3 regions of the Pseudomonas sp. YJ42 genome follow, and region 3 is predicted to be linked to each of the others. Evidence: predicted binding sites of a transcription regulator. Region 3 holds the regulator's gene; each other region holds the start of a gene.
The links. Region 3 encodes sigma-54, which starts transcription at its own class of promoters, with help from an activator protein. Its sites were predicted from a motif close to ANTGGCATNNANNTTGCTNT; they were not measured.

Region 1: the regulator sigma-54 is predicted to act here: its motif matches at 6,734-6,753, upstream of ACL0K2_RS04600 (CmpA/NrtA family ABC transporter substrate-binding protein).
Region 2: the regulator sigma-54 is predicted to act here: its motif matches at 7,219-7,238, upstream of glnK (P-II family nitrogen regulator).

Annotation. Positions count from the first base shown of each region.
Region 1 is NZ_CP178378.1:1,049,850-1,059,420, forward strand. It holds gene ACL0K2_RS04570 (AAA family ATPase) at 1-828, shown strand, start outside; gene ACL0K2_RS04575 (DUF58 domain-containing protein) at 828-1,796, shown strand; gene ACL0K2_RS04580 (DUF4381 domain-containing protein) at 1,793-2,284, shown strand; gene ACL0K2_RS04585 (vWA domain-containing protein) at 2,277-3,290, shown strand; gene ACL0K2_RS04590 (VWA domain-containing protein) at 3,287-5,014, shown strand; gene ACL0K2_RS04595 (BatD family protein) at 5,011-6,633, shown strand; gene ACL0K2_RS04600 (CmpA/NrtA family ABC transporter substrate-binding protein) at 6,842-8,065, shown strand; gene ACL0K2_RS04605 (ANTAR domain-containing response regulator) at 8,077-8,664, shown strand; gene ACL0K2_RS04610 (CmpA/NrtA family ABC transporter substrate-binding protein) at 9,091-9,571, shown strand, end outside.
Region 2 is NZ_CP178378.1:2,473,112-2,482,682, forward strand. It holds gene dapF (diaminopimelate epimerase) at 1-494, shown strand, start outside; gene ACL0K2_RS11260 (DUF484 family protein) at 491-1,186, shown strand; gene xerC (tyrosine recombinase XerC) at 1,289-2,188, shown strand; gene ACL0K2_RS11270 (HAD family hydrolase) at 2,185-2,880, shown strand; gene sutA (transcriptional regulator SutA) at 2,958-3,287, opposite strand; gene ACL0K2_RS11280 (secondary thiamine-phosphate synthase enzyme YjbQ) at 3,362-3,787, opposite strand; gene ACL0K2_RS11285 (ammonium transporter) at 3,883-5,136, opposite strand; gene ACL0K2_RS11290 (ammonium transporter) at 5,218-6,534, opposite strand; gene glnK (P-II family nitrogen regulator) at 6,699-7,037, opposite strand; gene ACL0K2_RS11300 (accessory factor UbiK family protein) at 7,429-7,692, shown strand; gene ACL0K2_RS11305 (YifB family Mg chelatase-like AAA ATPase) at 7,726-9,225, shown strand; gene ACL0K2_RS11310 (BCCT family transporter) at 9,416-9,571, shown strand, end outside.
Region 3 is NZ_CP178378.1:1,977,220-1,986,790, reverse strand. It holds gene rapZ (RNase adapter RapZ) at 1-432, opposite strand, end outside; gene ptsN (PTS IIA-like nitrogen regulatory protein PtsN) at 556-1,020, opposite strand; gene hpf (ribosome hibernation-promoting factor, HPF/YfiA family) at 1,027-1,335, opposite strand; gene ACL0K2_RS08940 (RNA polymerase factor sigma-54) at 1,416-2,924, opposite strand; gene lptB (LPS export ABC transporter ATP-binding protein) at 3,072-3,797, opposite strand; gene lptA (lipopolysaccharide transport periplasmic protein LptA) at 3,797-4,345, opposite strand; gene lptC (LPS export ABC transporter periplasmic protein LptC) at 4,332-4,904, opposite strand; gene ACL0K2_RS08920 (KdsC family phosphatase) at 4,913-5,434, opposite strand; gene ACL0K2_RS08915 (KpsF/GutQ family sugar-phosphate isomerase) at 5,435-6,409, opposite strand; gene ACL0K2_RS08910 (ATP-binding cassette domain-containing protein) at 6,673-7,488, shown strand; gene mlaE (lipid asymmetry maintenance ABC transporter permease subunit MlaE) at 7,481-8,278, shown strand; gene mlaD (outer membrane lipid asymmetry maintenance protein MlaD) at 8,278-8,736, shown strand; gene ACL0K2_RS08895 (phospholipid-binding protein MlaC) at 8,748-9,398, shown strand; gene ACL0K2_RS08890 (lipid asymmetry maintenance protein MlaB) at 9,391-9,571, shown strand, end outside.

The DNA.
Region 1 (9,571 bases), 930 kb from region 3:
GGCCTGGCCAAAACCCGCGCGATCAAAGAACTGGCAGGCGGCCTCGAAGCCGAGTTCCATCGCATCCAGTTCACCCCCGATCTGCTTCCAGCCGATATCACCGGAACGGAGATCTACCGTCCGGAAACCGGCAGCTTCGTTTTTCAGCAGGGCCCCATCTTTCACAACCTGGTGCTGGCCGACGAAATCAACCGCGCCCCGGCGAAAGTGCAGTCGGCGCTGCTCGAAGCCATGGCCGAGCGCCAGGTCAGTGTCGGCCGCAGCACCTACGACCTGTCGCCGCTGTTTCTGGTGATGGCCACGCAGAACCCCATCGAACAGGAAGGCACCTACCCCCTGCCCGAAGCGCAGCTCGATCGCTTCCTGCTACATGTGAAGCTTGGCTTCCCCGATGCCTCAGTGGAGCGACGTATTTTGCAGCAGGCCCGTGGCGAGGCCATTCACGGCGAGACACCGCCCGACCACCGTGTCTCGCAGCAGGCGATCTTCGCCGCGCGCAAGGAAATCCTCGGCCTGTACATGGCCGATGCGGTGGAGGAATACCTGGTGCAGCTGGTGATGGCGACCCGCACCCCCGCCAAGTTCGACGCCGAGCTGGCCGGCTGGATCGCCTACGGTGCCAGCCCCCGTGGCTCGATTTCGCTGGATCGCTGTGCCCGCGCCCACGCTTGGCTCGCGGGCCGCGATTTCGTCAGCCCGGAAGACATTCAGGCCATGCTATTCGACGTGCTGCGCCATCGCCTGATTCTCTCGTTCGAAGCAGAAGCCGCCGGCATCGACCAGGATCGGGTGCTGCAGCGCATCCTCGACGTCGTGGCGGTGGCCTGATGCACCCCTTGCCGTCGGTCGCCCGCCACGCTCCGCCCTCGCCCGGCGAGGGAGTTCACGTGAGCCTGGCCGAGCTGATCGATATTCGTCATCGGGTTCGCGAAGTCCCGTTGTTCTCCAGTCCGCACCGTCGCAGTCCACTGGTCGGGTTGCATCATTCGAAGCTCCGCGGACGCGGGGTGGACTTCGATCAGGTGCGTATCTATCAGGCGGGCGATGATGTCCGCACCATCGACTGGCGGGTAACGGCGCGCACTCAGGAACCGCACACCAAACTGTTCCACGAGGAGCGCGAGCGGCCCATTTATATCCTTGTGGAACAGAGCTCGCGATTGTTCTTCGGTAGCGGCCTGGCCTTCAAATCCGTGCTCGCCGCGCAGGCGGCGAGTCTGGTCGGCTGGGCCGCACTGAGCCATAACGACCGTGTCGGTGGGCTGGTGTTCGGCCACGGCGAACACCATGAGATCAAACCTCGACGCAGCAAGCAGAGTCTGCTTCAACTACTCGATCGTCTGGCCCGCGCCAACACCGGGTTGAGTACCGACCAGAGCAGCGATGCGGATGCCTTCGGGCTGGCATTGAGACGCGCTCGCGAAGTGCTGCGTCCCGGCAGCCTGGCGGTGATCATCTGTGACGAGCGCGCCCTGAGCGATGCCGCTGAACAGCAGCTGAGCCTGCTCGCCCGCCACGTCGACCTGTTACTGGTCCCGGTATTCGATCCGCTCGACCATGCCTTACCTGCCGCCGGCCTGTTGCGCTTTGCCCAGTTCGGCGCGCGGTTGGAACTGGACAGCCACGATGCGGCCATCCGCCAGGCCTACCGACTCCAGGGCGAAGCCCGCACCGCCCGCTGGCGGCGCCTGGCCGATCGTCTGCGGCTGCCACTGATGCCGCTGGATACCCAGCGTGATCTGGTCGACCAGCTACGCGAGCACCTCAGCGTGCAACATCCCGGAGCGCATCGATGAGTTCCCTTGATCAGCTCGAGCCGCTGATCGCACCCGCCCCGATCAGTGGGTGGCCTCCGGCGCCCGGCTGGTGGTTCGTCGCCGCGCTGATGCTCAGCGTACTTCTGCTACTGCGTTTGCGCCCATGGCAACGGCGACAACGAGCGAAAGTCGAAGCCGAAGTGACCGTCGACCCCCAGCGGCAGATCGCATTGGACGAGCTCGCTCAGTTGAACAAGCCCTACGGGGGCCAGCCGGCCAATCAGTGGCTGCAGCAGCTCAACGGGCTGCTCAAACGCCTCTGTCGCACCCGCTATCCGGACGATCACCCGCATACGCTCAGCGGCCGTGCCTGGCTGGCGTTTCTCGACAGTCGTTGCCCGGCAGCCGGCCTGACGCGCTGGATGGTGCTGGTCGAAGGGGTTTACCGCGCCGAATGCCAACTGGACGACAAGGCCATCCAGGGTTTGGAGCAGGCCGTGCAGATCTGGATTCGCAAGCATGTTTGAACTGGCGTGGCCGTGGATTTTTCTCCTGCTGCCGCTACCCTGGGTGTTGCGCTGGCTGCTGCCGGCCGCCGACAGCGGCGATGCCGCGCTGAAGGTCAGTTTCATCGGAGAACTGGAACCGCTGGCCGGCCGTCGCGCCGGCGTCGCGCTTCCCGCGTGGCGTCAACAACTTCCCTATCTGGTGGTCTGGTTGCTGCTGTTATTGGCCGCCGCCCGGCCGCAATGGCTCGGCGAACCCCTGCCGCTGCCCACCAGTGGTCGTGATCTGCTGCTGGCTGTAGACGTCTCCGGCTCGATGGACTACCCGGACATGCAATGGGAGGGCGACGAGGTCAGTCGGCTGGAACTGGTCAAGCATCTGCTCGGCAATTTCATCATCGAGCGGCGTGGCGACCGCGTCGGACTGATTCTCTTCGGCAGCAAAGCCTACCTGCAGGCACCGCTGACCTTCGACCGACAGACCGTGCGCACCTGGCTCGACGAGGCCGCGATCGGTATCGCCGGCGGCAACACCGCCATCGGCGATGCCATCGGCCTGGCGATCAAGCGGCTGCGCGAGCGTCCGGCGCAAAGCCGAGTGCTGGTGTTGATCACGGACGGTGCCAACAACGGCGGAGAGCTCGACCCGCTGCTGGCCGCTCGCCTCGCTGCAGAAGAAGGCGTCAGGATACATACCATCGGCATTGGCTCTGATGCGGAGGCTGGCGGCGTACTTCAGCGCTTCGGCTTCGTGGGTGCCGAGCTGGACGAACCAACCCTGCGGGCAATTGCCGAGCGAACTGGCGGCGATTACTTCCGAGCACGCTCGAGCAGCGAGCTGAAGGCCATTGGCGACACGCTCGATCAGCTCGAACCGGCCGCACAACAGCCGGCCCAGGCACGCGTCGCCGATGCGCTCTACGTCTGGCCACTGTCAGCGGCATTGTTGATCAGCCTGCTGCTGGTGGCGAACAGCCTCTGGAGGCCGGCATTGCAACGCCTCATCTGGCGCGGGGAGCAGCTGTGATCGACGCGCTGCCCCACGTGCTCAGGCCCTTCTGGCTGTTGATCCTGCCGCTACTCGCCTGGCTGCTGTGGCGACTCTGGCATCGTCAACGGCAGATTGGCCGCTGGCAGCGCCTGTTGCCCGAAGCCTTTCATGCTGCGTTGCTGACACGTGGCAAATTGCGCAACAGCAGGCGTCCCTGGCTGCTGCTCGGTACGGCCTGGCTGCTTGCCTGCGTGGCGCTGCTGGGGCCGAGTTGGCAGCATGCCGAACAGCCCAACCTGTCACGTGTCGATCCGCTGGTGATACTGCTGGAAACCACGCCGGCCATGCTCGCGGCCGATGTCCGCCCCAATCGCCTGGAGCAGGCCAAGCGCAAGATTCTCGATCTGCTGCACACGCGTGACGATGCCCAAACCGCGGTAGTTGCATTCGCCGGAAGCGCCCATACCCTGGTGCCGCTGTCCAACGATATCGCCACGACGCAGAACCTACTGGATGCCCTCCAGCCTGACCTGATGCCGGAGCCCGGCCACCGCGCGGAGCTGGCCGTGGCGCATGGCATCGAACTCCTTGCACGAGGGGCGAATGGGCGCGGTCGGTTGCTGTTGATCGGCAGCAGCCTGAACGAACAGGAGCGCACCGCGATTCGTAGCGTGCTCGAGGACAGCGATCAGCAACTGCTTATTCTGGGCGTCGGTACCGCGCAAGGCGCCCCCATCGCCAACGAAGATGGCAGCTTCCTCAAGGACGAAACGGGCGCCATTCTGATCCCACGGTTGGATGACGGCGCGATGCGCCGCTTCGCGAACAGCATCGAAGGCCGCTATCAGCAGGCACGTATCGATGACAGCGACTTAGCAGGCCTCGGTTTGCTGGAGCGCAGCGGCGCGCTAGTGACTCAGGATGACTCGACCCGTCTCGATACCTGGCTCGATCAAGGCTACTGGCTGCTGTTGCCGCTGCTGTTGCTGGCCGCGTGTGGAGGGCGCCGCGGTTGGCTTTTCTGCCTGCCGCTGTTGATCGTCATACCGCAACCCGCCAGCGCACTGAGCATGCAGGACCTATGGCTACGGCCGGATCAGCAAGGCATGCGACTGCTGGAAGCCCAACGTCCAGCCGAGGCAGCGGAGCGCTTCGAAGACCCTCAATGGCAAGGCTACGCCCGCTACCAGGCGGGTGACTTTGCCGGTGCCGCCAAGCAGTTCGCCAAAGGCGATACCGCAGCGGACCATTACAACCGTGGTAATGCACTGGCGCGCAATGAGGAACTGGAAGCGGCCATAGAAGCCTATGATCAGGCATTGGAGCTCGACCCGGAGCTGGAACCGGCCCGTCGCAACAAAGCCACCGTTGAAGCCGCCCTGCGTCAACGTCAGGAGCAAGAGCAAGAGCAGACCTCGAACGAGCCCGCGCAGGATGAACCGCCAGAGGCTCGCCAAACCGAGCAGAAGTCATCGAGCAACAGCGCCACTGCTGCTCAGCCTGACGCGCCCGACGCATCCGGCCAGGACGATTCCAGCAAGGGCAACGATGCAGCAGACGCTGCGCCAACCGAATCCCCTGTGCCAGACGAACAGGACGAAGCAGACGAAGCGCTTGCTCAGCCCCGGGAAGCGCCTTTCGATCCAGAGCAGGACCAAGCGATGAACCAGTGGCTGCGCAAGATTCCCGACAACCCCGGCGAGCTGCTGCGCCGCAAATTTCTTTACGAACAACGCAAGCGCCAGGAAATGAATCGATGAAGCGGCTGACGGCACTGGTATTTTTGCTCCTGCTCGGTTTCCAGGCGAATGCCGCTGCGTTGATCGCCCGGGTCGACCGCACGCAATTGAGCCTGGACGAAATGGTCGAGCTGACACTCGAAACCGCGGACGCCACCGTATTCGGCAAACCCGACCTGCAGCCACTCGAGGGTCTCTTCAAGGTGCTCGGTACCCGTCAGGACAACCAGCTATCCGGGGCCAACGGCGAGGCGCGCGCAATCACCCGTTGGCTGATCACCCTGCAGCCCCGGCAAACCGGCTACGTGATCATTCCACCGCTGCAGCTGGGCGACTGGCGCAGCGAGCCGATCACCCTCAACGTCACCGAACCCAGCCCCGGGGGTGGCGATACGCTCGCCCCGATATTCATCGACTCCAGCCTCGATCACGACAGTGTCTATGTACAAGCGCAGGTGGTGCTGACCCTGCGCATTTACCATTCCGTATCGCTCTATGACGACAGCACGCTCTCGCCCTTGAAGATGAGCGACGCGTTGGTCGAGCGGCTCGGCGAGCCGCGGACCTACGAAAAAGACATCAACGGCATTCGTCATGGCGTGATCGAAATCCGCTATGCGCTGTTTCCGCAGAAAAGCGGCACGCTGAGTATTCCTGCTCAGCTGTTCAGCGCAACTACGGTCGCCGGCAATGGCGACTACTATGGCTCTCGCTTCGGCAAATCCACTCAAGTGAAATCGCCGGAGATCCCACTGCAGGTCAAACCCAAGCCGGCCGAATACCCCGCCGATGCCCCCTGGCTCCCGGCGACCAATCTGACCCTGGTCGAAGCCTGGAGCCCGCAGCCGCAGGATGCACAACTCGGCGAGGCGCTGACACGCAGCCTGCTGGTGAAAGCAGAGGGTCTGTCCAGTGCGCAGCTGCCCCCGGTCGAATCGCCAACGGTTCCAGGACTGCGCCGCTATCCCGACCAACCGAGCCTGAACGATGCGGTCAGCGAAGATGGCGTCAACGGCAGCCGCGAACAGCGTGAGGCGCTGGTGGCGACGCGAGCCGGTGATCTTGTTCTGCCGCCCGTGGAGCTGGTCTGGTGGAACACCGTCGAAGACCGACTGGAGCGCAGCGCACTCCCCGAACGAGCGCTGCAGATTGCAGACAACCCCGAGCTTCAGCAGCCCTCGCAAGAAAACGCCGATACACCGCAACCGCAAGCCCAGGCGCACCGGCTGTGGCCATGGCAGCTGAGCAGCGCCGTGCTGGCCCTGACCACCCTGCTCGGTTTCGGCCTATGGCTGCGAGCCCGCAGTCAGCCGGCGGTGATTCGCACCGTTCAGAGCGGCCCCACGCCCCGCAGCCTGCTCGACGACCTCAAACGCGCATGCCTGGCCAACGATACCCAGGCGACTCGTCACGCGCTCGACGCCTGGGCGCGTCAGCAACCTGAAACCTTGGCCGACATGGCCGCACGCTTCGTCCCTTTATCAGACGCACTCGATGGCCTGAATGGTGCGCTCTACAGCGAGACCGGCCAGCGCTGGCAGGGTGAAGCGCTGTGGCAGGCCATCCAGAGCCTGCCGACTGCGCAGCCCGAAACCAGCGAGCAGGAAACCGGCGCCTTGCCACCGCTATATCCACGCTAACCCTCATCGCTGCGCCAGGCAGCCTGAGCACATCGGGCCGGTCGCTGAAGCACAAGCAGGCACCCGGAAGCACCGGTGGGCTTGCATCGATGCTCACTCCTTTGGCATGTGGCTTGCTTTGCCTCGCATATGATTTCCCTGCGCGCCGATCGCTGCTCCACGGCGATACGCGATACGCGCGCCCAGCATTGCCAAAGGTCCCGCCAGCATGCCCCATCCCAACACACCCTCGCGACCTGATCCGCTGGCCTGGGTCGCAGGCAGCGATGCACCGGAAAAGCGCGTCGTCAACCTAGGCTTCATGGCTCTGACCGATGCCGCCTCACTGATCGTCGCTGCCACCCAGGGCTTCGCGCAGCCTTACGGCCTGACGCTCAACCTGCAGCGCCAGGCGTCGTGGTCCAACGTGCGAGACAAGCTGATCGAAGGTGAACTGGATGCCGCTCATGGTCTGTACGGGCTGATCTACGCCGTGCATCTGGGCATTGGCGGTAGCGCACCGGTGAACATGGCGGTGCTCATGGGCCTGGCCCAGAACGGCCAGAGCATCAGCCTGTCGAGCACGCTCAAGGCGGCGGGCGTGACCGATCCGGAGGCACTCAGTACGTGCGTGCGCCAGAGCGGTGCAAAACTCACCTTGGCCCAGACCTTCCCCACCGGTACGCATGCCCTCTGGCTCTACTACTGGCTGGCGGCCTACGGCATCCACCCGCTGAAAGATGTGCGCACCCTGGTGGTGCCGCCCTCACAGATGGTTGCACACCTGCGGGCACGACGCATCGACGGCTTCTGCGCCGGAGAGCCCTGGGGCGCCCAGGCGATCCAGGAGGACATGGGGTTTACGCTGGCGACAAGCCAATCGATCTGGCCCGACCACCCGGAAAAGGTTCTGGGCTGCACCCGTGCCTTTGTCGAGGAGAATCCCAACACCGCCCGCGCGCTGGTCATGGCCGTCCTCGAGGCGAGCCGCTTCATCGACGAGAGCCAGGAGAATCGGCGCAGCACCGCGCACCTGATCGCCGGCAGCGAGTACGTCGATGCACCGGTAGCGGCCATCGAGCCGCGTTTTCTCGGCCAATATGAGGACGGCCTTGGCCACGCCTGGTTGGACAAGCATCCACTTCGCTTCTTCGGTAACGGTGAAGTGAACATGCCCTACCATTCCGACGGTCTGTGGTTCATGACCCAGCTACGGCGCTGGGGCCTGCTGCGCGAAGACCCCGATTACCTTGCCGTTGCTCAAAACGTGCAGCAGACCAGTCTCTATCGCGATGCGGCGACAGCGCTGAATATCCCCCTGCCCGACACCCTCATGCGCAGCGCTCTGCTGATGGACGGCAGCCGCTGGAATGGCAGCGACCCGGCCGCCTACGCCCGCAGTTTCGCCCTGCATGCTTTGGCGGATTCCGCCGTGCCTCCAGTACTCTGCTAAGGGAGACAGCCATGCTTCGCGTCCTCCTGATCGACGACACCCCACGCAAGGTCGGCCGCCTGCGAACCGCCCTTATAGAAGCCGGCTTCGAGGTTATCGAGGAATCCGGCCTGACCATCGACCTTCCCGAGCGGGTCGAGGCCATACGCCCCGATGTGGTACTGATCGACACCGATTCCCCCGGCCGCGACGTGATGGAGCAGGTGGTGATGGTCACCCGCGACCAGCCCCGCCCCATCGTCATGTTCACCGACGACAGCAACCCAGACGCCATGCGCCAGGCGATCCGCGCCGGCGTCAGCGCCTACATCGTCGAAGGCATCCAGGCCCAGCGCCTGAAACCCATCCTCGATGTCGCCATGGCCCGCTTCGAGAGCGACCAGGCGATCCGCGCACAGTTGCATGCACGCGATCAGCAACTGGTCGAACGCAAGCGCATTGAACTGGCCAAGGGCATGCTGATGAAGATGCGCAGCTGCAACGAGGAAGAGGCCTACACCCTCATGCGGCGCCAGGCCATGAGCCGCCAGCAGAAGCTTATCCAGGTGGCCGAACAGATCATCGCGATGAACGATCTGCTGGGCAGCAATTCAGGCTAGCAGCACCGGCTCCTGACACGACAACGAGCCCCGCCAACTTGGCGGGTTTTGTTTTTTGCAGAGTCGCAGACAAGTCCTCAGGGCGATTTGGCGCGCGTTCCGCCCTGAACCAAAACGGCGCTTCATCGGCTCGTCACTGCACGGCAATCGGGCCAGCCACGACCTCGCAGCTGGCTGAACGCTCGGACGACACCGTATCGAGCGTACCGTATCTTATACAAGCTACTGATTTTTATATAAATAAAAATAATAAAAGGAAAATCTTGCGCTCTGGCAAGCCGATTGCTACTTCCCCATTACCACGTCTTCGGGTCGCCAACGGCGGTGATCGGGACGAATTGACAAAGGCGTCAACGGTGCTCGCTCTGCTCTTGCGGAGGCGGCGTCCGTTACGCCTTTTTTCGTTTCGCGATTGAGGGATAAATCATGCGCAAGACCCGCCGTACACTGCTGAAGACCCTTGTGGCCAGCGTGGGCTGCTCCGCCCTGCTGCAGTTGGTGCCGATGACCGCCTGGGCGGCCGAACCGGAAAAGGAAGAACTCAAGCTCGGCTTTATCAAGCTCACCGACATGGCACCCCTGGCGATCGCCTACGAGAAGGGCTTTTTCGAGGACGAAGGCCTCTACGTCACGCTTGAGGCCCAGGCGAACTGGAAGGTCTTGCTGGACCGCGTCATCGACGGCGAACTGGACGGCGCGCACATGCTCTCCGGCCAGCCAATCGGCGCCACCATCGGCTTCGGCACCAAGGCGGAGATCATCACGGCCTTCACCATGGACCTCAATGGCAACGCCATCACCTTGTCCAACGCGATCTGGGAGCAGATGAAGCCCAACGTGACCATGGTCGACGGCAAACCGCAGCATCCGATCAAGGCCGACGCGCTCAAGCCGGTGATCGAGCAGC
Region 2 (9,571 bases), 500 kb from region 3:
ACGGGCAGATCAGTGTCGACATGGGCCCTCCACGTCTGGTGCCGGCCGATATTCCGTTCCTGGCTGATGGCGAAGCCCTGAGCTATCCGTTGAATGTCGACGGCCAGCAGTTAGAGATCGCCGCGCTGTCCATGGGCAACCCACACGCCGTGTTGCGGGTGGATGACGTCACCACCGCGCCGGTGCATGAACTGGGGCCGAAGATCGAGCACCACCCGCGCTTCCCGCAGCGAGTCAATGCCGGTTTTCTGCAGGTGGTTGACCGCCAGCACGCGAAACTGCGGGTTTGGGAACGTGGCGCTGGCGAAACCCAAGCCTGCGGCACCGGCGCGTGCGCCGCAGCGGTCGCTGCGATTCGCCAGGGCTGGATGGACTCACCCGTACAACTCGATCTACCGGGTGGCCGTTTGTCCATCGAATGGGCAGGACCAGGGCAGCCGGTTATGATGACCGGTCCCGCCGTTCGCGTTTTCGAAGGACAAGTTCGCCTATGACCGAGCAAAACCAGGATAAGCCGCACCTGCCGGACGCCGAAACCGTCGTGGCCTATCTGCGCGCCCATCCGGAATTCTTTGTCGATCACGACGAGTTGATTCCCGAGCTGCGCATCCCCCACCTGCCCGGCGGCGCCGTGTCGCTGGTCGAGCGGCAGGTGAAGCTGCTACGTGAACGCAACATCGAAATGCGCCATCGCCTGTCGCAGCTGATGGATGTGGCTCGCGACAACGACAGGCTGTTCGACAAAACGCGCCGGCTGGTCCTCGACCTGCTGGACGCCAACAGCCTGGAAGAAATCATCGGCGCGGTGGATGAAAGCCTTCGGCATGAGTTCCAGGTGCCCTATGTCAGCCTGATCTTGTTCAGCGATTCGCCGTTGCCGGTTGGCCGCAGCGTGACCGCCGCCGAGGCGCAGCAGGCCATTGGCGGCCTGCTCGGCACCGGCAAAACCGTCTGCGGTGTACTGCGCCCGCATGAGCTGGCGTTTTTGTTTGGCGAAGAAGAAAGCAGCGGCATCGGCTCGGCCGCGGTGGTTGCGCTCAACCAGCAGCAAGGCATCCTGGCGATCGGCAGCCAGGACCCGCAGCATTACAAGAGTTCGCTGGGCACGCTGTTTCTCGGCTATATCGCCGAGGTGCTGACGCGCGTCCTGCCGCACTACTCAGCACCGCTGCGCTCGGTACGTTAGACGCCGCTGGACGCTGGAAGCCAATGCACGAACCACGAGCACTTCGTCCGGCTTCTACGTTCAGCTTCCATCTGATGGCTGCCTCTTATCGAAGTGAGCCCGATGCAGAACGATCTCGACGCCTATTTCGAACACCTGCGCAGCGAGCGGCAGATGTCGCCTCACACCCTCGATGGTTATCGGCGCGATCTAATCAAGGTGATGAACTTCTGCCATAAGCAGCACCTCGAGCAATGGGCCGAACTGAAAAGTCCTCAGGTTCGCCAGCTGATCGCCGAACAGCATCGCCAAGGTCAATCCGGCCGCAGCCTGGCACGTCTGCTGTCGTCGTTGCGGGGCCTTTATCGCTATCTCAACGAGGAAAAGCGCTGCGCCCATGATCCGGCGGCCGGTATCTCCGCGCCCAAGGGCGAGAAGCGTCTGCCGCGCCTGCTCGATACCGATAGAGCGATGCAGCTGCTCGACGGCGGGATTGAGGACGATTTCATCGGCCATCGCGATCAGGCCATGCTCGAACTGTTCTATTCGTCCGGTCTGCGTCTGGCCGAGCTGGTCGGTCTCAACCTCGATCAGCTCGATCTGCCGGCCGGTCTGGTTCAGGTTCATGGCAAAGGCAACAAGGAGCGTGTGCTACCCATCGGTCGCAAGGCCCGTGAAGCGCTGCAGGCCTGGTTACCACTGAGGACGCTGAGCAATCCAGCCGATGGCGCGGTCTTCGTCAGCCAGCATGGTCGGCGCCTCGGGGCTCGCGCGGTACAGCTGCGGGTACGCCAAGCCGGCGTGCGAGAGCTCGGCCAGCATCTTCACCCGCACATGCTCAGGCACAGCTTCGCCAGCCACATGCTGGAATCCTCCCAAGACTTGCGCTCGGTGCAGGAGCTGCTCGGTCATGCCGACATCGGCACCACGCAAATCTATACCCACCTGGACTTTCAGCATCTGGCCAAGGTCTATGATCAGGCGCACCCGCGAGCGCGCCGCAAACAGGACAGCGAGCCATGAGTATTCAGCTGATCACCTTCGACCTCGACGACACGCTTTGGGATGTCGCGCCCGTCATGCGCGGCGCCGAAGCGACCCTGCGCGATTGGCTAGGACGCAATGCGCCACGCCTGGGCGACTTCACCACTGAAGCGCTGTGGGCCATCCGTGAGCGGCTGCTGCAAGCCGACCCTATGCTCAAGCATCGCCTCAGCGAGCTGCGCCGGCAGATACTGTTCAACGCACTGGAGCAGGCCGGCTACCCGCCGGGCGAAGCCAAAGAGCTGGCCGAAGCGGGTTTCCGGGTCTTTCTCGAGGCGAGACACGCTGTCGAGTTATTTCCCGAGGTGCACCCCACACTGGAGCTGCTCGCCAATCGCTACATGCTCGGCGTGCTGACCAACGGTAACGCCGACGTCAGCCGGCTGGGGCTGGCCGACTACTTCCGCTTCGCCCTCTGCGCCGAGGAGCTCGGGGTCGGCAAGCCCGACCCACATCCGTTCCGCGAAGCGCTCAAGCGGGGCGGCGTGGAGGCCACCCACGCGGTGCATATCGGCGACCATCCCAGCGACGATATCGGCGGCGCCCAGCGCGCCGGCATGCGTGCGATCTGGTTCAACCCCGGCGGAGTTGAGTGGCAACACGCCGGCAGACCCGACGCTGAAATCGGCAGCCTGTCCGAATTGCCGCCATTGCTCGACCGCTGGCACTGAGCGCAGCGCGATCAAAACGCGACATCCTGATTCACAAAAAAGCCCGCAATAGCGCGGGCTTTTTCATGGGCGGCGATTCAAATAGGCCGACTGCCGTATTTGCTGTCCGGCTTTTTCGGCGGATCGGCGACTACATTGGGCTCGACTTCCTGCACACGTCCTCCCCGCGCCAAAAATTCCTCCATGGCGCGCGCCAGCTCATCGCGTTCGCGCTGCTTGGCCTCCAGACTTGGCAGCTCGTCGACGACGACAGCCTTGGCCTTGGCCTTCTTGGTCGTTGGAGTGGCGCGCTCGCTGTCGGTCCCCTCTTCATCAGCGAGATCGTCGCCGTCGTCGGCAGCAGCCAGCTCCTCGTCATCTTCCTCGTCGTTAACGTCCAGGTCTTGTTCTAATTCTTCGTCGCTCATGTTCAACCTCGTACCTTGCCAAAGCGGAAGTTATAGCCCAGCGATGTGATTTGTTCGCCATCGCCAAAAAAAATTCAACTTGCCATTCCGTACAGCGTTGCAAGGATCTGCCTGGCGCCGCCCTGATCACGGTGCTCGCCCAGATAGATACCCTGCCAAGTCCCCAATGCCAATCGCCCCTCACTGACCGGCAAACTCACCTGGCAACCGAGCAGGCTCGCCTTGAAGTGTGCCGGCAGATCGTCCGGCCCCTCGTAATCATGTTCGTAACCATCCTGACCCTGCGGCACCAGGCGGTTGAAGAACCGCTCGAAGTCGCGCCGAACCGCGCCGTCGGCGTTCTCGTTGATGGTCAGCGAGGCCGATGTATGACGCAGCCACAGGTGTAACAGACCGACCGGGCATTGTTGCAGTTCCGGCAGTTGTGCAAGCAGCTCGTCGGTAACCAGGTGAAAACCGCGCGATTTCGGGCGCAGCGTGATCATCGTCTGTTGCCACATGCCGGAGCCTCTGCGATCACCTGAACGGGCGCATTCTAGCGCGGCGCCAGAAAAAACAAAGGGCGCCATAGGCGCCCTCGTCATTAGATTGCAGGTCAACGTTTACTGGTGAACTCCGGGTAGGCTTCGAGGCCGCACTCGACCACATCAACACCCTCGTATTCCTCCTCTTCGCTGACACGCAGGCCGAACACGGCCTTGATGATGCCCCAGACGATCAGGCTGGCGATGAACACCCAGGCAAAGATCGACACCAGACCCAGCAGCTGCGCTCCGAACGAGGCGTCCGCATTGGTCAGCGGTACGGCCAGCAAGCCCCACATGCCGACAACACCATGCACCGATATAGCACCGACAGGGTCATCAAGCTTGAGCTTGTCCAGGCCAAGGATGCTGAACACTACCAGTACGCCGCCCACACCACCGATCAACACGGACTGCAGCGCACTCGGGGTCAGCGGCTCGGCGGTGATGGCGACCAGACCGGCCAGTGCACCGTTGAGGATCATGGTCAGATCGGACTTGCCGAACAGCAGGCGCGCTGTGATCAGTGCCGCAACCAGGCCACCGGCAGCCGCCATATTGGTATTGGTGAACACCTGAGCGACCGCGTTGGCGTCTTCGATGGTGCTCATCTTCAGTTGCGAACCGCCGTTGAAGCCGAACCACCCCATCCACAGGATGAACGCACCGAGGGTCGCCAGCGGCAGGTTGGCGCCGGGGATCGCGTTGATCTGACCGTTCGGGCCGTATTTGCCCTTGCGCGGCCCCAACAGCAGCACGCCAGCCAGAGCAGCGGAAGCGCCGGCCATGTGCACCAGACCGGAACCGGCGAAATCGAGGAAACCAGCCGCGTCGAGGAAACCACCGCCCCATTTCCAGAAACCCTGCACCGGGTAGATGATGCCGGTCATCACCACTGCAAAGGCGATGAAAGCCCAGAGCTTCATCCGCTCGGCCACCGCACCAGAAACGACCGACATGCAGGTCGCAGCGAATACCACCTGGAAGAAGAAGTCCGCGCGCGTCGAGTAGTAAGGCGCGTCTTCGCCGCCGGCGGCGACCACGTCTACCGCGTTCTCATCGCCGATCAGAAAGCCCAGGCTCGGCAGAATGCCGCCGTCCGGACTGGAATACATGATGTAGTAGCCGATCAGCAGATACATGATCGACGCCACGGCGTAGAGCACGATGTTCTTGGTGAGTATCTCGGCGGTGTTCTTCGCCCGGACCAGACCGGCTTCGAGCATGGAAAAACCGGCCGCCATCCACATCACCAGCGCGCCGCAGATAAGGAAGTAGAAGGTATCGAGTCCGTACTGAACGGGTATCAGTGCTGTGCTATCCATTTGTTATCACCTTTTGCCGAGCGCCTCACGACGCTGTTCGGTTAAAGGCGCCCGGGTTGGCTCCGGGCGCACTCCGTGTGCTTACAGGTTGTAGCCACGCTCGTTGTGCAGGCTGAGGTCGAGGCCGATGGTTTCCTCTTCTTCGCTGACCCGCAGCCCCATCACCACATCGATCACCTTGAGAATCACGAAGGTGACGATGGCGGTGTACACGACGGTGAACAGCACACCCTTGAATTGGATCCACAGCTGCAGCGCGATGTTGTCCACTTCACCGAAGCCGCCCAGCGCCGGAGCCGCGAACACACCCGTCAACAACGCACCGACGATGCCGCCGACGCCATGCACGCCAAAGGCGTCCAGGGAGTCGTCGTAACCGAGCTTGCGTTTCAGACTGGTGGCACAGAAGAAGCAGATGGCGCCAGAGGCCAGACCGATGATCAGCGCACCCATCGGGCCCACGGTGCCGGCAGCCGGGGTAACGGCAACCAGACCGGCAACCACGCCCGAAGCGATGCCCAGCGCGCTGGGTTTGCCGTGAGTCAGCCACTCGGCGAACATCCAGGCCAGTGCCGCGGCAGCCGTCGCGATCTGGGTAACCAGCATGGCCATGCCGGCGGTGCCGTTGGAGGCCAGTGAGGACCCGGCGTTGAAGCCGAACCAACCGACCCACAGCATCGCTGCACCAACCAGGGTCAGGCCCAGGTTATGCGGCGCCATCGGCGTGGTGGGGAAGCCCTTGCGCTTGCCGAGCACGATGCACGCCACCAAGCCTGCGATACCGGCATTGATGTGCACCACGGTGCCGCCGGCGAAGTCGAGCACCCCCCAATCCCACATCAGGCCGCCGTCGCCACCCCAAACCATATGCGCGATGGGCGCATAGACCAGGGTGAACCAGACACCCATGAACACCAGCATCGCGGAGAACTTCATACGTTCGGCGAAGGCACCGACGATAAGCGCCGGAGTGATGATGGCGAAGGTCATCTGGAAGGTGATGAACACGCTCTCCGGCACGGTACCGGTGAGGCTGTCCGGCGTCAGCCCGCTGAGGAAGACACGCCCCAGACCGCCAACGAAGGAATTGAGATTGGTGACCCCCGCTTCCATGCCAGCCGTGTCGAAGGCCAGGCTGTAACCGTAGACCATCCAGAGGATGCTCATCAGGCCAGTGATGGCGAAGCACTGCATCATGACCGACAGAATGTTCTTGGAACGGACCATGCCGCCGTAGAACAGTGCCAGGCCTGGAATCGTCATGAACAGCACCAGCGCAGTGGCTGTGAGCATCCATGCCGTGTCACCTGAATCAAGCGTTGCCTCCTGCGCCATGGCGATGCCGGGGCTGATCAGAGACAAAAGGGCTCCTAGCCCTGCGAATTTTCGCAGAGTCATGGTTTTACTCCTGGGGCGTGGGGTTCGTAGGCCTGCTAGGCAGGCAATCGCAAAATGATCGAGATCGTGCGTGGCAGCGAGAAATCAGACTCGGTTGGCTTGGCTGATTTCGGCGAACTCGGGCGTCTCCGCCCGGTCAATCGCTCCCTACGCGACGAAGCCGATCAGATCGCGTCGGTATCGGTTTCGCCTGTCCGGATGCGGATGGCCTGTTCCAAATTGACGACGAAAATCTTGCCGTCACCGATCTTGCCGGTATTGGCCGCCTTGGTGATGGCTTCGATCACCCGATCGAGCTGATCGTCGGCAATCGCCACGTCGATCTTCACTTTCGGCAGAAAATCGACCACGTACTCGGCACCGCGATACAGCTCGGTATGGCCTTTCTGGCGCCCGAAACCCTTGACCTCGGTGACTGTGATGCCTTGAACACCGATCTCGGACAGCGACTCGCGTACGTCGTCCAGCTTGAACGGCTTGATGATGGCAGTGACTAGTTTCATGAAACTCTCCCGTTAGGTGGACTTGCCCCAGAAGTACGAACCCGGCTCAAGTCTAAGCTCAGTGTCTGGCTCTTGTAACGCGCCGGCGTGGCCGAGCGACTCCCGACACCATCAACCGATCCGACGAAACGTCCCGAATCGCCTGCGCACCGCAACGCTCTGGTGCATCGTCATGGCCCTCCAAGCAGAATCGGTGCCAGTTTGCTGGAAAGCGCGGTCTGGTGCGTTCCGCGACGCCGGGATGCCGTGGTGCCTGTAGCGAACCAGCGCAACCGCGCACCAATACCGCGCACAACGACGCAGGCGTCTGCCCATAATCGTGCATGCTGGTAAAAAATGACCGCGGACGGCCCGTGTTACACTGCCCGCCGCTCAGAAACAGGTGATGCTCATGTTTCCACCCAAAGCTTTTCTCGACGCCATCGGCTCCCAGGCTTCGCGCCTGTTCAACGGCGAAACGCCACTACCCCGCCCGGAAATCGAAGCCCAGCTGAAAGGGATCGTGCAGGGCGCGCTGAGTAAGCTGGATGTCGTCAGTCGTGACGAGTTCGACAGCCAGATGGTCGTCCTGGCCCGCACACGGGCGCGGCTCGAAGCGCTCGAGGCCAAGGTCGCCGAGCTGGAAGAAAGACTGGTGCCCCCCGCCTCCGAATAAACCCGGTGGCGACACGATCAAAGGAGTGATCGAATGTCCCTTGCCATTGTTCATAGCCGCGCCCAGGTGGGCGTCGAGGCGCCCAGCGTCACCGTGGAAGCCCACCTGGCCAACGGCTTGCCCTCGCTGGCGCTGGTCGGACTGCCGGAGACCGCCGTCAAGGAAAGCAAGGATCGTGTGCGCAGCGCGATTCTGACCTCCGACTTTGACTTTCCTGCCCGCCGTATAACCCTCAATCTGGCCCCGGCGGACTTGCCGAAAGACGGTGGCCGCTTCGATCTGGCCATCGCCTTGGGTATTCTCGCGGCGAGCGGTCAGATTCCCCCGGACCGCCTCGATAGCCTCGAATGCCTGGGCGAGCTGGCACTGTCTGGAGCGCTACGCCCGGTTCAGGGCGTTCTGCCCGCCGCACTGGCCGCACGCAAAGCCGGACGTGCTCTGCTGGTACCACGCGCCAATGCCGAGGAAGCCAGCCTGGCCTCTGGCCTGGTGGTCTACGCCGCCGATCATTTGCTCGAGGTCGCAGCGCATTTCAATGGCGTCGCGCCTCTTGCGCCGTTCGAAGCCCAAGGTTTGCTGCGTCAACTGTTGCCCTATCCCGACCTGGCCGAGGTGCAAGGCCAAGTTGCCGCCAAGCGCGGCCTGCTGGTCGCTGCGGCGGGCGCGCACAACCTTTTGTTTTCCGGGCCGCCGGGCACCGGCAAGACGCTCCTCGCCAGCCGTCTTCCGGGCCTGCTACCGCCTCTGGAAGAGCAGGAGGCGTTGGAAGTCGCGGCGATTCATTCGGTCGCCAGCCAGTCACCGCTCGAGCATTGGCCGCAGCGGCCTTTCCGTCAGCCCCATCACAGTGCATCGGGACCGGCTCTGGTTGGCGGTGGTAGCCGACCGCGGCCGGGCGAAATCACCTTGGCGCACCAGGGCGTGTTGTTTCTCGATGAGCTGCCGGAATTCGATCGCAAAGTCCTGGAGGTGCTCCGCGAGCCACTGGAATCAGGCTGCATCGTTATTGCCCGGGCACGGGACAAGGTGCGATTCCCGGCTCGCTTTCAACTGGTCGCGGCGATGAACCCCTGCCCCTGCGGCTACCTGGGCGACCCGAGCGGGCGCTGCCGCTGTTCACCCGATCAGATTCAGCGCTACCGCGGCAAGCTGTCCGGGCCGTTGCTCGATCGTATCGACCTGCACCTCACCGTGGCACGCGAAGCCACGGCACTGAACGCACCACTGGCCGGCAGCGAAACCACTGCACAGGTCGCGGCCCAGGTCGCCGAAGCGCGACGCATCCAGTTGCAGCGCCAAGGCTGCGCCAATGCATTCCTCGACCTCAGCGGTCTGCGCAGCCATTGCCAATTGCAAGCCGAGGACCAGCAATGGCTGGAACGCGCCTGCGAGCGACTCGGACTTTCGCTGCGCGCCGCGCACCGGATCCTGAAAGTCGCGCGGACCCTGGCAGACCTGCAGCAGCACACGGCCATCGGCCGTGCGCACCTGGCCGAAGCCCTGCAGTACAGACCCGGCAGCCAGGGCGGCTGAGTTACGCCCCCTCCAACGGCGATCGATTGGAATCGGTAATTCAATTGCAAACCGGATTTCCAGGCGGCCCAACCAGCGAAGCGAGGCAGTGGACGACCTGCGTGTCCGGTCGAAAGCTGACCGATATGTTAGATTGCGTCCTCTTCGCCACAGGCGGCCACTCCCTAATCGGTTATCAAAGGAGCGCAGCATGGAGGCCAACAAGTCTTCTTCCCCTACCCTCAACCCCCCCGTTTTCTACGGCTCTGCCGTTCTGATCCTGATGCTGGTGATCTACAGCGTCGCCACCCCGGAGCATGCTCAGCGCGTCTTCAGCGATGTCCAGGCCTGGATCATCGCCAATGTC
Region 3 (9,571 bases):
CAGGTGCGTTGTGTCGATCTTCAGATCGGCGTGGTCGATGATGGGCGCCAGTAGCAGCTCTTCGTCAAGAATGGCTTCGGCCAGGGAGCGATTCTGATTGGTCAGTGGATGTCGCCGTCGCGTTTCCGAGAAGCGCTTGAGCAGCGTCTCGTCCGCCGCATCGAGATACAGCACGTCGCACTGGATATAGCGGGCGCGGACATCTTCGAGTAGTTCCGGAAAGCGCTTCAGCTGGCTCGGCAGATTACGCGCGTCGATAGATACCGCGACCTGCGGCTGCAGCAGCTCCGTATGCAGCAATGCACGTTCCGCCAACTCCGGCAGCAGGCCCGCGGGAAGGTTGTCGATGCAGTAGAAGCCGTTATCCTCGAGCACGTCGAGCGCCGTGCTTTTGCCCGACCCGGACCGACCACTGACGATGATCAGGCGCATCGCAGCAAGAGGTCCGGCAGAGCGGGGGCTCGAACGCCTTGCAGTACGTAGCGCAGGCGGGTTGGGTGTGGGCAGATAGAAGGCACGTCTCTTTCCTCACTCAGCGTAGGCAATGCCGTTGCGCTAGCGACCGCTCTGAATATCGACGATAGCCTGATACAGATGCTGTCCCGTTGGGGCCTGGCGTAAACGTTCACGAACGTCCTCGCGGTCCAGCATGCTGGCGATCTGACGAAGCAGTTCGAGGTGTTCGTCGGTCGCCGCTTCCGGCACCAACAGCACGAATAGCAGATCGACCGGCGCGCCGTCGATGGCATCGAAGTCCACTGGCGCATCGAGCCGCAGCACCGCGCTGAGCGGTGATGTACAGCCGGGCATGCGGCAATGGGGGATGGCAATTCCGTTGCCGAAGCCGGTGGAGCCAAGTTTTTCGCGGGCGATGAAGCTCTCGAAGATGGCTTGGGAGTCCAGGTCTGGAAGGTCTTGGCCGAGCACCTTGGCGATCTGTTCCAGGACGCGTTTCTTGCTGCCGCCCGGTACGTTCACCAAGGAACGACCGGGGGTCAGAATGTTTTCGATTCGGATCATGATGGGTCAGCGAGCTAGGACGCCCTGGTTATGGTCGAGCTGTTTTTCTTTGTGCTTGATAAGCTGCCGGTCGAGCTTGTCGGCAAGCAGGTCTATGGCGGCGTACATATCTGCGTGTTCGGCGTTGGCGACGACTTCGCGCCCGGCTACGTGCAGCGTGGCTTCGGCCTTCTGCTTGAGCTTTTCGACCTGGAGAATCACCTGGACGGCAATGATGCGGTCGAAGTGCCGTTCCAGTCTGTCGAATTTTTCCTCGACGTAGTCACGCAGGGCTTCTGTGATTTCCAGGTGAAGGCCAGTGATGTTGACTTGCATACTGCATCTCCTTTTTGCCACGTGCGAATTGGCGAGCTGAGCACCCGCCACCGGAAGAAATCGACCAGGTCGCCTGGCATTTACATCAACCGCTTACGCTCGCTGGACGGCGCAATACCGAGTGATTCGCGGTACTTGGCGACGGTGCGGCGTGCAACTTGAATACCCTGTGCCTCCAGTAAACCAGCGATCTTGCTGTCGCTCAATGGCTTTTTCGGGTTTTCCGCGGCGACCAGCTTCTTGAGGATCGCGCGTATGGCGGTAGAAGAGCACTCGCCACCTTCGGCCGTACTGACGTGGCTGGAGAAGAAATATTTCAGCTCGTAGATGCCGCGAGGCGTGTGCATATATTTCTGGGTCGTGACCCGCGAGATCGTCGACTCATGCATGCCTACCGCCTCGGCGATGTCATGCAATACCAGCGGCTTCATGGCTTCATCGCCATGCTCGAAGAAGCCACGCTGATGCTCGACGATCTGCGTGGCGACCTTCATCAGCGTCTCGTTGCGACTGAGGAGGCTCTTGATGAACCAGCGCGCTTCCTGCAGCTGGTTGCGCATGAACGTGTTGTCGGCGCTGGAGTCGGCACGCTTGACGAAGCCGGCATACTGCGGATTTACCCGCAGGCGCGGCATCGCCTCTTGGTTCAGTTCGACCAGCCAGCGGCCATTGTGCTTGCGCACGATCACGTCGGGCACGACATACTCGGGCTCGCCTGCTTCGATCTGCGAGCCGGGCCGTGGATTGAGTGTTTGAATGAGGTCGATGACCTGACGCAGCTCGTCTTCCTTGAGCTTCATTCGGCGCATCAGCAGGCTGTAGTCGCGTCCACCGAGGGTGTCCAGATGGTCACTCACCAGCCGCATCGCCTCGCCCAGCCAAGGGGTCCGCTCGGGGAGCTGGCGCAGTTGCAGCAGCAGGCATTCGCGCAAATCACGCGCACCGATCCCGGCAGGTTCGAATTGCTGGATGCGGCGTAGTACCACTTCGATTTCGTCGAGCTCGATTTCGAGTTCAGGATCGAAAGACTCAAGGACTTCCTCGAGGGTTTCGTCGAGATAGCCCTGGGGGTTAATGCAGTCGATCAGGGTGGCTGCAATGAGGCGATCGGTGTCGCTCATCGGGGCGAGATTGAGTTGCCAAAGCAGATGGCTTTGCAGGCTCTCTCCGGAGGAGGTGCGGGTGGTGAAATCCCATTCGTCGTCATCACTGCTGGGAAGGCTGCTGGCGCTGGTCTGATAGATATCTTCCCAGGCGGTGTCTACCGGAAGCTCTTCAGGGATGCGATCGCCCCAGTCGCCTTCCTCGAGGTTCTCCACCGTGTTGATGGGCTCTTCGTAATGGTTATCCGGCTCGCTCTGTTCGCTCGAAGTGCTTTCCGGCTTCTTTTCGATGGACTCGGCCATCGGATCGGAGTTGTCGAAGTCGTCTCCGTCCTCTTCACGCTCGAGCATGGGATTCGAGTCCAGTGCTTCCTGAATCTCCTGCTGGAGATCGAGCGTGGACAATTGGAGCAGTCGTATGGCTTGTTGCAGCTGCGGTGTCATCGTCAGCTGCTGGCCCATCTTCAGGACTAGCGATGGTTTCATGGCAGAGGACTTCGAACCTTGTTTGCCGGCGCAACCGCGCCTGTTCCGATTTCGCTGACGCCGCGGGCGCCAATGTAAGCAAATTATATGCCTGCTAACGAAGCCTTTGCCTAGCCCTAGATGTTCGCCTCGATGGAAAAATTGGCATCAGAGTCGGAATTCGTGTCCGAGGTAGACTTCCTTGACCAACTGATTGGCCAGGATCGTTTCCGCGTTGCCCTCGGCAATCAGTTGGCCGTCGTTGACAATGTAGGCGGTTTCGCAGATATCCAACGTCTCGCGCACGTTGTGGTCGGTGATGAGCACGCCGATGCCCTTCGCTTTGAGATGGTGGATGATCTGCTTGATGTCCCCGACCGAAATCGGATCGACGCCGGCGAAAGGTTCGTCCAGGAGGATGAATTTGGGTGCGGTAGCCAATGCTCGAGCGATCTCGACGCGGCGCCGCTCACCGCCGGACAGGCTCATACCCAGGCTGTCGCGGATGTGGTGGATGTGGAATTCCTGCAGCAGCCCTTCCAGAGCCTGTTGGCGACCGCTGCGATCCAGATCCTTGCGGGTTTCCAGGATCGCCATGATGTTGTCGGTCACCGACAGCTTGCGAAAGATCGAGGCTTCCTGCGGCAGATAGCCGATGCCGGCCCGGGCACGGCCATGCATAGGCAGGTAGGTCACATCCTGGTCGTCGATCAGCACTCGTCCCTGGTCGGCCTTGACAAGGCCAACGATCATGTAGAAACAGGTGGTCTTGCCGGCGCCGTTCGGTCCGAGCAGGCCGACGATCTGCCCGCTTTCGATGGACAGGCTTACATCGCGCACGACCTGTCGGCTTTTGTAGCTTTTCGCCAGATGCTGGGCCTTGAGAATCGCCATTACTCGGTCTGCTCCGCGGCCTGTTGGTCCTTCTTGCGCGGCTGAATGACCATGTCCACGCGAGGGCGCGGCGTAGTGACATCGGTATCGGTGGCGCGGCCGGCATTGACGATCTGCCGCTGTGTGTCATAGACGATTTTCTCGCCTTCGAAGGTATTGCCTTCCTGCACGACTTTCGCCTGGTCGATCAGCACGATGCGTTCGTTGGCGGCGAAATACTGGATGGTCAGGCCATACGCCTTGACGATTTCCTTGTCCGCTGCCGGCTTCTGCTCGTAGTACGCGGGCTTGCCGATGGAGGTGAAGACCTCGACATCACCGTTCTTGTTCTGAGTGATGGTTACCGTATTGCCAGTGATCTTCATGGTGCCTTGGGTGATGACCACGTCGCCGCGATACACGGCAACGCCCTGTCGATCGTCCAGTTCCGCTGTATCGGCCTGCACGCGGATCGGCTGATTGCGGTCCTCGGGGAGCGCATGGGCGTTCGCGCCGAGCAGGAAAATGCTCACACCGAGCAGGAAAGGAAGGGTCTTAACGCAGCTCATGCTGGCCTCTTACATTGGATAGCAGGAGCATCCTGCCTTCGTTCAGGTACGCTTTCATACCCGTCGCGGTCGTTACGCCGTTTGCGGCGACGATTCTAACGGGTTGGCGGGTCTCGGCGTAATCCTTCTCGGGAAACACCGTCATTCGACTGGAAGTGATAATCGTAGGGCGTCCCTTGGCGTCGTTCCGCTCGACCCTGACGTTGTCGATCAACTCGACTTCCTCGCCCTGTGGGCCGACTTCACCGCGCTCACTGGTCACATGCCACGGCAGATCGGAGCCCCTGTAGGAATGAAGGTCGGGGCGAGTCAGCAGGCTGACGTCACTGGCCTTGATGTGCTCCACCTTCTCGGCGGACAGCTCGTAATTGCGCTTGCCGTCTGGCTGATACTGAATGGTCCGAGAGTTGACGACATAGAAATCGATCGGCGTTTCGCCGCCCTGGCTCACGGGAGCTTCCTGCATGAAGCTCTCGGGGCGGATGTTCCAGTAGCCGACTGCGATCAGCAGCAGGGCGATCAGCAACAGGATGACAGGAAGACGGATTCTGCTCAGCATTGAAACCTCTAGAGGTAGGCGGCCTGGGCTGCATCGAGACTGCCCTGGGCGCGCATGATCAGTTCGCAGAACTCTCGTGCCGCGCCCTCGCCACCGCGGGCGGCGGTGACCCCGTGCGCATGCTGGCGGACGAAGGCATCGGCGCTGGCCACCGCCATGCCCAGGCCGACACGGCGGATTACCGGCAGATCGGGCAGATCGTCGCCCAGGTAGGCGACCTCAGCGTAGTCGAGTCCGAGCTCGGTGAGTAACTCATCGAGGACCACCAGTTTGTCTTCGCGGCCCTGATACAGGTGCTGGATACCGAGGTTCTGCGCTCGGCGCTCGACGACCGGCGTCTTGCGGCCGCTGATGATAGCGGTACGCACACCCGAATTGATCAGCATCTTGATCCCGTGACCATCAAGGGTGTTGAACGTCTTGAATTCGCTACCGTCGACTAGAAAGTACAACTTGCCGTCCGTGAGCACGCCATCGACGTCGAAAATGGCCAGGCGAATATCGCGGGCGCGCCGCAGTAGATCGTTCACTTACATCACTCCCGCACGCAGCAGATCGTGCATGTTCAGCGCGCCGACCGGTCGGTCGCTCTCATCGACCACTACCAGCGCGTTGATCTTGTTGTCTTCCATGATCTTCAGTGCTTCGGCGGCCAGCATGTCGGCATGGGCGGTCTTGCCGTGAATCGTCATGACCTGGTCGATACTGGCCTGACGCACATCGATACCTTTGTCCAGTGTGCGGCGCAGATCGCCGTCGGTGAAGATTCCGGCCAGGCGGCCGTCTGCTTCCAGCACCGCTGTCATGCCCAGTCCTTTCTGGGTCATTTCCAGCAGTGCATCGCGCAGCGTTGTGCCGCGGTTGACCAGCGGCAGGCGATCACCGGAATGCATGACATGTTCGACTTTCAATAGCAGACGCCTGCCCAGTGCACCGCCCGGATGCGAAAAGGCGAAATCCTCCGCGGTGAAGCCGCGGGCTTCGAGTAGGGCAATCGCCAGCGCGTCTCCAAGTACCAGACTGACCGTGGTCGACGAAGTGGGCGCAAGGTTCAGTGGGCATGCCTCGATGGCAACGCTCGCGTCGAGGTTGACTGATGCCGCCTTGGCCAGCACCGACTCGGGGTTGCCGGTCATGCTGATCAGGGTGATGCCGAGGCGCTTGATCAATGGCAGCAGCGTCACGATTTCGCTGGTGGTGCCCGAGTTGGAAAGCGCCAGCACGACATCATCACGGGTGATCATGCCCATGTCGCCATGACTGGCTTCGGCCGGATGAACGAAGAATGCGGCGGTGCCGGTGCTGGCGAGCGTGGCGGCAATCTTGTTGCCGATATGTCCCGACTTGCCCATGCCGACCACGACGACGCGGCCTTTACACTGGAGAATGAGCTCGCATGCCTTGACGAACGGCGCATCAACCCGTGTCGTGAGTTGCTCGACGGCCTCTAGTTCCATGCGGATGGTGCGCTGTGCCGTCTCGATCAGCTGGCTGCTCTGACTCATGTTCACGTCGTCGCCTGAAAATGGAAACGCGGGATTATAACGGTAAAACCCAGCGCCGCTCACCGAAAAGCTTTCGAGCCGATCGTGGTCGTTGGAGCTGAACCGAAGCTGAACGAATGTGCGCTCGTTCATGCGCCGATACAGGCCTTTGCTTGGGACGTCCCGAGGGCGGTGCTATAGTTCGCGCCGCCAAAACGGCTCTGCGAAGTATCTCCCCAAGATCGGAGGGCGTCTGATTCGCAGGCTGTATCCAAGGAGATCCGATGAGCGCCGCCAACGCTAACGCCGTCGAGCTGAAGGGTGTGACCTTCATGCGCGGGGAGCGGAGCATATTCAACAACGTCGATATCGCCATACCGCGAGGCAAGGTGACGGCCATCATGGGCCCGTCCGGCTGTGGCAAGACCACGCTGTTGCGGCTGATCGCCGCCCAGCTCAGGCCCGCGCGCGGAGAGGTGTGGGTGGCCGGCACCAACCTGCCGACCCTGTCGCGCCGGGAATTGTTCGACATGCGCAAGCAGATGGGCGTGCTGTTCCAGAGCGGAGCCCTGTTCACGGACCTCGACGTGTTCGAGAACGTGGCCTTCCCGCTGCGCGTGCATACCAAGCTGCCGGAAGAGATGATCCGCGACATCGTACTGATGAAGCTTCAGGCAGTGGGGCTGCGCGGCGCGGTCGAGTTGATGCCCGACGAACTGTCCGGAGGCATGAAGCGTCGTGTGGCGCTGGCGCGCGCGATCGCACTGGACCCCCAGATCCTGATGTATGACGAACCTTTTGCCGGTCAGGACCCGATTGCCATGGGAGTTCTGGTGCAGTTGATTAGAATGCTGAACGACGCCCTGGGCATTACCAGTATCGTGGTTTCCCATGATCTGGCTGAAACCGCGAGCATCGCCGATTACATCTATGTGGTGGGTGACGGTCAGGTGCTGGGGCAGGGAACGCCCGCCGAGCTGCGCGAATCGACCAGCCCGCGAATTCAACAGTTCATGAAAGGGGCTGCGGACGGGCCGGTGCCTTTCCATTTTCCGGCACCGGCCTATGCCGAGGATCTGCTGCGAGGCTCCGATGCGTAAGCGTTCATTGATCGAGCGAATCCGGATGTTTGGTGAGGGCGGGCTGAACGTGGTCGCGGCGCAGGGGCGGGCGACTTTGTTCCTGTTCCATGCGTTGTTCGGGCCCAGTGGGTTGAGCAATCGCTTCTCGTTGCTGGTTCGGCAGCTTTACTCGGTCGGCGTGCTCTCGCTGGCCATCGTGGTGGTGTCCGGTATCTTCATCGGCATGGTGTTGGCGCTGCAGGGCTACAGCATTCTCAGCAGCTACGGCTCCGAGCAGGCGGTGGGGCAGATGGTGGCGCTGACGTTGCTGCGTGAACTGGGACCGGTGGTCACCGCCTTGCTGTTTGCCGGGCGCGCCGGGTCTGCGCTGGCTGCGGAAATCGGCAACATGAAGTCCACCGAGCAGTTGTCCAGCCTTGAAATGATCGGCGTCGATCCGCTGAAATACATCATCGCGCCGCGGTTATGGGCCGGCTTCATCTCTCTGCCGTTGCTGACTGTGATTTTCAACGTGGTCGGCATCTGGGGCGGGGCGATGGTGGCCGTGGACTGGCTCGGCGTTTATGAAGGCTCGTTCTGGGCCAACATGCAAAACAGCGTCACCTTTACCTCTGACGTGCTCAACGGCGTTATCAAGAGCATGGTGTTCGCCGTGGTGGTCACCTGGATCGCGGTGTTTCAGGGCTATGACTGCGAACCGACCTCCGAGGGCATCAGCCGCGCCACCACTCGAACCGTGGTTTACGCCTCGCTGGCAGTACTTGGCCTCGACTTTATTCTGACCGCCTTGATGTTTGGAGATTTTTGATGCGTATCCGCACCCTGGAAATCGGTGTTGGCCTGTTCCTGCTGGCGGGCGTTCTGGCGCTCCTGTTGCTTTCACTGCGGGTCAGTGGGCTGAACGTCGACAGTGCAGACACCTACAAGCTGTACGCTTATTTCGACAATATTGCCGGTCTCAGTGTCCGATCCAAGGTCACCATGGCTGGTGTGACCATTGGCAAGGTGACCGCGATTGATTTGGACCGTGAAAGCTATACCGGCCGTGTCACGCTGGATATCCAGAAGGACATCGACATTCTTCCGGTCGACTCTACGGCGTCGATTCTGACCGCCGGCTTGCTGGGCGAGAAATATATCGGTATCAGCGTCGGTGGCGAAGAGGAAACTTTGGCGGACGGCGATACGATTCGTGATACCCAGTCGTCCTTGGTTCTGGAAGAGCTGATCGGCAAGTTTTTGCTTAATTCGGTCAATAGAGAGTGAGGAGTATCCACATGATGAATGCCCTGCGTCGCGGCTTGCTGGTGTTATTGGCCACCCTGCCCATGTTGGCTCTGGCGGCCCCTAGCGCTCACGAAGTGATCCAGAAAACCACCGATGAGCTGCTCGCCGATCTCAAGGCCAACAAGGATCAGTACCGTCAGGACCCGAATGCGTTCTACGAGTCGCTCAACGACATTCTCGGTCCGGTGGTCGATGCGGAAGGGATTTCCCGCAGCATCATGACGGTGAAGTACTCGCGTAACGCCAGTCCGGAGCAGATGACTCGCTTTCAGGAAAACTTCAAGCGCAGCCTGATGCAGTTCTATGGTAACGCCTTGCTGGAATACAACAATCAGCAGATCCGCGTGTTGCCGTCCAGTGGCAAGCAGGATGCCGAACGCACCAGCGTTGGTATGGAAGTGACCGGCCGCCAGGGCGAGATCTATCCGGTGTCCTACACCATGGTCAATCAGGGCGGTGAATGGCGTGTCCGCAATGTGATCATCAACGGGATCAATATCGGCAAGCTGTTCCGTGACCAATTCGCCGATGCGATGCAGAAGAACGGCGGAAATTTGGACAAGACCATCGATGGCTGGGCTGAAGTGGTTGCACGAGCCAAGGATACCGAGGCCGGCCAGCAGGCGGCGGGCGATGAGTGAGGCATTGGTCGAAGGTGGCGCCGATGGTGAGCTACGGCTTTCCGGCGTGCTCGACTACCAGACCGGGCCGACCCTGCGGCGCACCGGCCAAGACCTGATCCGCAAGGGCAAGGCAAGGCGGGTGCTGATCGATTGCACTGCCGTGGAGAAGTCCAGCAGCGTCGGGCTTTCAT